Catalinimonas alkaloidigena: one gene and its partner. Each later gene encodes a partner of the first gene's protein in a complex. Links are inferred from orthologs where the notes say so. Each region holds a gene or a part of one and is shown on either strand. Other genes may lie near its edges. The genes, in order: OKW21_RS30535 and uvrB.

The links.
Region 2: the proteins of OKW21_RS30535 (region 1) and uvrB are in contact, whole or in part, in a crystal structure (PDB 7EGT), measured with the Thermus thermophilus proteins. The link is inferred for Catalinimonas alkaloidigena from one-to-one orthologs. Residues at the interface, in WP_096412145.1 of Thermus thermophilus: His654, Arg656, Phe657, Gln666, Asp668, Glu669, Lys680, Arg681, Leu682, Ser683, Lys685, Tyr686, Ala687; in WP_096411307.1 of Thermus thermophilus: Glu23, Leu25, Arg26, Asp27, Gly28, Glu29, Arg30, Phe31, Arg55, Glu326, Asp327, Phe328, Glu379, Ser382, Gln383, His398, Gly400, Arg401.

Annotation. Positions count from the first base shown.
Region 1 is NZ_JAQFIL010000001.1:7,497,550-7,500,888, reverse strand. The notes cover bases 256-3,266. They hold OKW21_RS30535 (ATP-dependent helicase), read left to right. Parts: upstream 256-637; coding sequence 638-2,896; downstream 2,897-3,266. Other genes in these bases: OKW21_RS30530 (DUF4290 domain-containing protein), read left to right, coding at 2,926-3,266. Also shown: rpsT (30S ribosomal protein S20), read right to left, coding at 1-214; more of OKW21_RS30530, read left to right, coding at 3,267-3,339. UniProt on the Escherichia coli protein: A helicase with DNA-dependent ATPase activity. Unwinds DNA duplexes with 3'-5' polarity. Translocates on single-stranded DNA with 3'-5' polarity. Initiates unwinding more efficiently from a nicked substrate than double-stranded DNA.
Region 2 is NZ_JAQFIL010000001.1:6,518,313-6,521,605, reverse strand. Bases 218-3,182 are described here. They hold uvrB (excinuclease ABC subunit UvrB), read left to right. Parts: upstream 218-670; coding sequence 671-2,695; downstream 2,696-3,182. Other genes in these bases: OKW21_RS26365 (hypothetical protein), read left to right, coding at 2,726-3,142; OKW21_RS26375 (shikimate dehydrogenase family protein), read left to right, coding at 218-576. In the rest of the region: more of OKW21_RS26375, read left to right, coding at 1-217; OKW21_RS26360 (nucleoside deaminase), read right to left, coding at 3,218-3,293. UniProt on the Escherichia coli protein: The UvrABC repair system catalyzes the recognition and processing of DNA lesions. A damage recognition complex composed of 2 UvrA and 2 UvrB subunits scans DNA for abnormalities.

The DNA of each region.
Region 1 (3,339 bases):
TATGTGCTGCGTTGCTCTTATGAATAATATTCTTTTTTGCCAACTTGTCTAACATGGAAGAAACTTTCTTGTATAGCTCTTCAGCCTCAGACTTGTCTGTAGTATTTTTCAGCTTTTTCACAAAAGTACGAGTAGTCTTCAACTGATAACGGTTTCTCTCACGTCTGGTCTCAGAAGAACGAATACGTTTTAATGCAGATTTATGGTTTGCCATCGCTTAAATATATTTCTTTACTGTCTTTAACAGGAATTTTCTGCTCTTAGTTTAAAGAACTGCAAAGATATAGGTATTCTTTAAAATATCAAAAGTATCACTAAAAGTATGTGACAATTTTTTGTTCTAGACTATTGTGCTCTTGAATTTATTCTCCTAAGCACAACAAAATTACCTCTTCACTCTTTTTCATTTACACGCAAGCAATAAAAACAGCGAAAAGGAGCTAATGAAGAAATCTTTATGCTTGTAAATTGTTGTTTTGTTTTACAATAAAAGAAGCTTCATCTTTGGCTTCTTAAGATGCTGATTTTTTGATGAATATGCACTAAATTGGCAGCTTCATATCTGAAGCCTGCGCCTGCCTTTCTTAACGAATAAGAGAGACTTATTGTAAATTGCACGGGAAAAACCTGAGATTTTATGAATTTTCTGGACAGCTTGAACGAACCGCAGCGGAATGGGGTCACCAATACCGAAGGACCAACCATGATTATTGCCGGTGCAGGTTCCGGCAAAACAAGAGTATTAACCTATCGTATTGCTTACCTTATTAAGGAGAAGAATGTAGATCCGTTTAACATACTGGCGCTTACTTTTACCAACAAAGCCGCTAAAGAGATGCGCGACCGTATAGAAGGGGTGGTAGGCACCGAAGCCCGCAACCTCTGGATGGGCACATTTCACTCTATCTTTGCCCGCATCCTCAGGGCCGAGGCCGGTAAAATAGGTTATCAAAGTAATTTTACGATCTACGATACAGACGACTCCAAGTCGCTGATCAAAAATATCCTTAAAGAACTTAAGCTGGATGATAAAGTCTATAAGCCCGGCATGGTGCTTAACCGAATCTCCAGTGCCAAAAACCGGCTTATCTCCTGGAGAGAGTACAACGATAATCCGATGATAAGGGCGGAAGATGAAAGCGCTGCCAAACCACATATGGGCAAAATCTATAAAACCTATGTGCAACGCTGCTTTAAGTCAGATGCTATGGATTTTGACGACCTGCTTTTCAATACCAATGTACTCTTCAGGGAGCATCCGGATGTATTGAACAAATACCAGCATCGCTTTCACTATGTGTTGGTGGATGAGTTTCAGGACACCAACTTTTCTCAATACCTGATCACCAAAAAGCTGGCCGCCGTGCGCCGCAATATCTGCGTGGTGGGAGATGATGCTCAAAGTATCTACGCCTTCCGTGGAGCGGACATTCAGAATATTCTCAATTTTGAGAAAGACTTTTCTGATCTGAACGTATTTAAGCTGGAGCAGAACTATCGCTCTACCAAAAATATCATTGAGGCGGCTAACTCGGTGATCAGCAAAAATAAAGCCCAGCTCAAAAAACACATCTGGACCACCAATGAAGAAGGAACGCTGGTAGAAATGATCAAAGCTACCTCCGATCAGGAAGAAGGGAGACTGGTAGCTTACTCTATTTTTGAGCAGAAAAATAATGATCACGCTCGCTATAGTGATTTTGCCATTCTTTACCGTACCAACAGCCAGTCCAGGGCGATGGAGGAAGCGCTGCGCAAAAGAAATATCAAATACAAAATTATTGGAGGATTATCTTTTTACCAGCGCAAAGAGATCAAGGACATCATTGCTTATATGCGCTTTGTGGTCAACCAAAGTGATGAGCAGGCTTTCCGTAGGATTGTCAACCTACCAAAACGGGGCATTGGCGCCACTACGATAGATAAAGTAATGGTAACCGCTTATGAACAAGATCTTTCTATCTGGGAAGTATTAAATAGCGCACATAAATTTTTCAATGGCCGTACTGCCAATGCCCTCTCAGCTTTCAAAGACATGATGAAAGGCTTTATGCTGGAAGCAGAAAAGAAAGATGCTTTTGATGCTGCTTCGCACATCGCCAAAGGTTCGGGCCTGTTGCGTGAATTGTATGAAGACAAAACTATTGAGGGGCTCAACCGCTACGAAAACGTTCAGGAACTTCTCAATGCGATTAAAGAATTTGTGGATAATCCTGAAGCAGAAGATAAAAGTATGGGTGCTTTTCTTCAGGAAGTAGCACTGCTTACTTCGGTAGACCAGTCAGAAGATGACGAGGAGGACCGGGTGACTATGATGACCATTCACATGGCTAAAGGGCTGGAGTTCCCCTATATCTATGTAGTAGGCATGGAAGAAGACCTTTTCCCTTCTCAGATGATGCTGAGCAGCCGTACTGACCTGGAGGAGGAAAGAAGGTTATTTTATGTAGCCATTACCCGCTCTATGAAAAAACTGGTGCTTTCTTATGCTTTATCTCGTTATCGCTTTGGAAGACTTAAAAACTGTGAGCCCAGCCGTTTCCTGGAAGAAATTGACCCGGCTTATGTGATGGTCAATAAAGCCATGGGAAGCCGTTCGGTAGTAGGAGATACAGAACATGCCAGGGTGCTATTAAAAAGTGTACAAAGAGACCGAAGCCGAAAAGCAATGCCCCACAATACCCGCAGCAGCTATAAGCCTTCACCTGATTTTGCCCCCAGCGACACCAGCCACCTGGAAGCAGGCATGAAGGTAGAGCACCCTAAGTTTGGATTTGGAGTGGTCAAAAACCTGGATGTGGAAGGCGCCAACCGCAAAGCCAAAGTAGAGTTTGACGACTTCGGAGAAAAAACCTTGCTGCTTAGCTTTGCCAAATTAAAAATACACGATGAATAAAAATTATTTTTTATAAAAACCAATGTAAAATGTTTGAATATAACACAAGTAAGTCCAATGTCATTCTAAAAGAATACGGCAGAAATGTGCAGAAACTTGCCGAGCATATCATGACTATTGAGGACCGTGATAAACGCACCCAATACGCGGCAACTCTGGTTGAACTAATGCGTCAGCTCAATCCTAGTGTGCGTGAGAATAATGAAACCACTCAAAAACTATGGGATGACCTTTTCATTATGACCAACTTCGAGCTTAACGTGGATGCCCCCTATCCCATGCCTGAAGTTGATATTCTTACCAAAAAACCAAAAAGACTCTCATATAATACAGACCCTGTCACCTACAAACATTATGGCAAGAATATTGAAAAGCTCATAGACAAAGCTATCGCTACAGAAAGCGAGGAAGAGCGCAAGGGAGCCATCATCTATCTTGGTAAA
Region 2 (3,293 bases), 980 kb from region 1 along the record:
AAGGGGATGAATGTGACCATTCCTTATAAGCAGCAGGTGATGCGTTACCTGGATGGCCTGGATGGAAGTGCCAAGCTGGTGGGTGCGGTGAATACCATTAAGTTTGAGAATAACAAACGTATGGGATTCAATACTGACTACTATGGCTTCAAAGAGTCCTTGGAAAACTGGCTAGGGGCTAAGCAAGTTAAAAAAGCCCTTGTTCTGGGGACCGGTGGAGCCTCAAGGGCGGTGAAATGTACCCTTCATGCCCTAGAGATAGATTTTATGATGATCTCCAGAGAATCTTCTGAGCATGCGATAAGCTATGAGGAGTTAAAACAAAAACATCAGCTGAAGGAATTCCCTCTTATCATCAATACTACCCCGCTGGGCATGTCTCCCAATATAGAAACCTGTCCGGATATAGCTTATGAGCAGTTGAGTTCAGCAAACTACTGCTACGACCTTGTATACAATCCTGAGATAACCCTTTTCATGAAGAAAAGTGAGGAAAGAGGAGCCGCAGTAAAAAACGGCCTGGAGATGCTACACCTGCAAGCAGAAAAGAGCTGGGAAATCTGGAATAACGGCTAATGAGCGGATGATTGGTGATGAATGCTTTACAAAAAATGTTTTGTAAAACAATCGCCATACTATTCATTGTTCATTACTCATTGATCATTATAACATGGATTTTAAACTAATTTCTGAATATGAGCCTACCGGCGACCAACCGGAGGCTATACGCCAGCTCACTGAAGGCATAGAGAGTGGAGAACGCGCACAGACCCTGCTGGGAGTAACCGGCTCTGGTAAAACCTTTACCATGGCTAATGTAGTTGCCAACCTCAACCGCCCCACCTTGGTGATCAGTCATAACAAAACTCTGGCAGCGCAGCTTTTTGGTGAGTTTAAGCAGTTTTTTCCCGAAAACGCGGTGGAGTACTTCATTTCTTATTACGATTACTATCAGCCGGAAGCTTATATCCCTACGACCAATCTCTACATAGAAAAAGATATGTCTATCAATGAGGAGATAGAAAAGCTTCGCTTAAGTGCTACCTCTGCACTTCTCTCCGGCAGGCGTGATGTATTGGTAGTCGCATCAGTTTCTTGTATCTATGGTCTGGGAAATCCTGAGGAGTTTGGCAAAAACGTGATCCGCTTGCAGGAGGGAGACGTATTGTCACGTCAGCGGTTATTGTATTCGTTGGTAGATATTTTATACAGCCGTACGGAAGCTGAGTTCAAGCGGGGTAACTTCAGGGTGAAAGGGGATACAGTAGATATTTTTGCCGCCTACGCAGACTTTGCCTACCGCATTTACTTCTGGGGAGATGAGATTGAAGCCATCCACCGTATTGATCCCCACAGCGGAAAAAAAATAGCGGATGAACGCCTGATTACCATTTATCCCGCCAACCTCTTCGTGACTGCAAAGGATACTACCCAGAAAGCTGTTTACGAAATACAGGATGATCTGGTGGAGCAGGTACAGAATTTTAAAGATGAAAAGCGCTTTCTGGAAGCCAAGCGGATAGAAGAACGTACGGAATTTGACCTGGAGATGATCCGGGAGTTAGGGTATTGTTCAGGCATAGAAAATTACTCCCGCTACTTTGACCGCCGTCAGCCCGGGCAGCGCCCTTTCTGCCTGCTGGATTACTTTCCCGAAGATTACCTGATGATGATAGACGAAAGCCACGTAACCATACCGCAGGTGAGAGGGATGTGGGGTGGTGACCGGGCCCGAAAAACCAGCCTGGTAGATTATGGCTTCCGCCTGCCATCTGCTTTGGACAATCGGCCATTGACCTTCAACGAGTTTGAGGATATGACCAGCCAGGTTATCTATGTAAGTGCTACGCCCAGCGAATATGAGCTGCGTAACTCTGAAGGTGTCGTAGTAGAGCAGGTAATCCGTCCCACCGGACTGCTAGATCCCGTAATAGAAGTGCGCCCCAGCCTTAATCAGATAGATGATTTACTGGGCGAGATTGACGAAAGGGTGAAATTACAGGAGAGAGTGTTAGTGACTACCCTGACCAAACGTATGGCTGAAGAACTTCAGAAGTTTTTGGAAAGGGCAGGCGTGCGCAGCCGCTATATTCACTCCGAAGTCAAGTCTCTGGACAGGGTAGAGATCTTACGGCAACTGCGCCTGGGCGAGTTTGACGTACTGGTAGGCGTAAACCTGCTGCGTGAAGGTCTGGACTTGCCGGAAGTCTCTCTGGTAGCTATTCTGGATGCAGACAAAGAAGGCTTCTTAAGGAATGAGCGCTCGCTTATTCAGACCATCGGCCGTGCAGCGCGTAACGAAAACGGTATGGTGATCATGTACGCAGATAGGGTTACCGGCTCCATGCAGGTAGCGATTGACGAAACTAACCGTCGCCGTAGCAAGCAAATGGAATATAACGAAGAGCATGGCATTACCCCCAAAACAGTGCTTAAGTCCAAAGAGGCTATTATGTTCTCTACCCGTGTCGCTGATTCTAAGAAAGCGGTCAAAAAGGCCTATGCCGGTCCGGAGGAGTTCAGCATTGCCGCTGACCCTGTAGTAGCCTATATGAACAAAGTAGATCTGGAAAAGCTAATCGGCAAAACTCAGAAGAATATGGAAAAGGCTGCCAAAGAACTTGATTTTATGGAGGCCGCCCGTATGCGGGATGAGTTAAATGAACTAAAAAAACTTTACGAACAAAAGGAATAGCTGTTACCTTTACCGAAACTATCGGTCTCTATGAAGAAATTCTTATTACTTGCATTATTTTTTGTAGCGCTAGAAGTTGATGCGCAATATTTATTCACTGCCCAGCTAGACGCTTACAAGACAGACAACCGCGATCCTTTTGAGTTTGTGGATAAGGCTCAGTTTGGTCTTGAGTTCAACTATTTTCTTTATGAACAACTGGCAGCTACTGCCGGGCTGGAGGTTTGGACAGAAAGTGTACGCTTTGTGCCGGGCATACGTTTTTATCCTATCAATCCGGTCTTCCTGCGTTTCCGCCCTCTCTTAGGCAAAGAAGTAGATTATGCGTTTGGGACAGGCTATGCCCGCAAGATTACCGACAACTGGCGTCTGGAGGGTATGCTGGATTATTACTTTGAAAGGAGTAATCTCGCTATCCGCTTCGGGGTAGGCTATACCTTATACTAACAATAAGCGGATTTATCAATTTGCAAAGTTCCCGAAGTCTGGCAGCTTTCTGTCATTAACATGAGTAAGCGCTGCTCAGTCTTCTTTACCCCGCATTCGGCGAAAAAAAGTCTGTATCAGCTCAGTGCTTTCCTGAGCAAGGGCCCCTTGT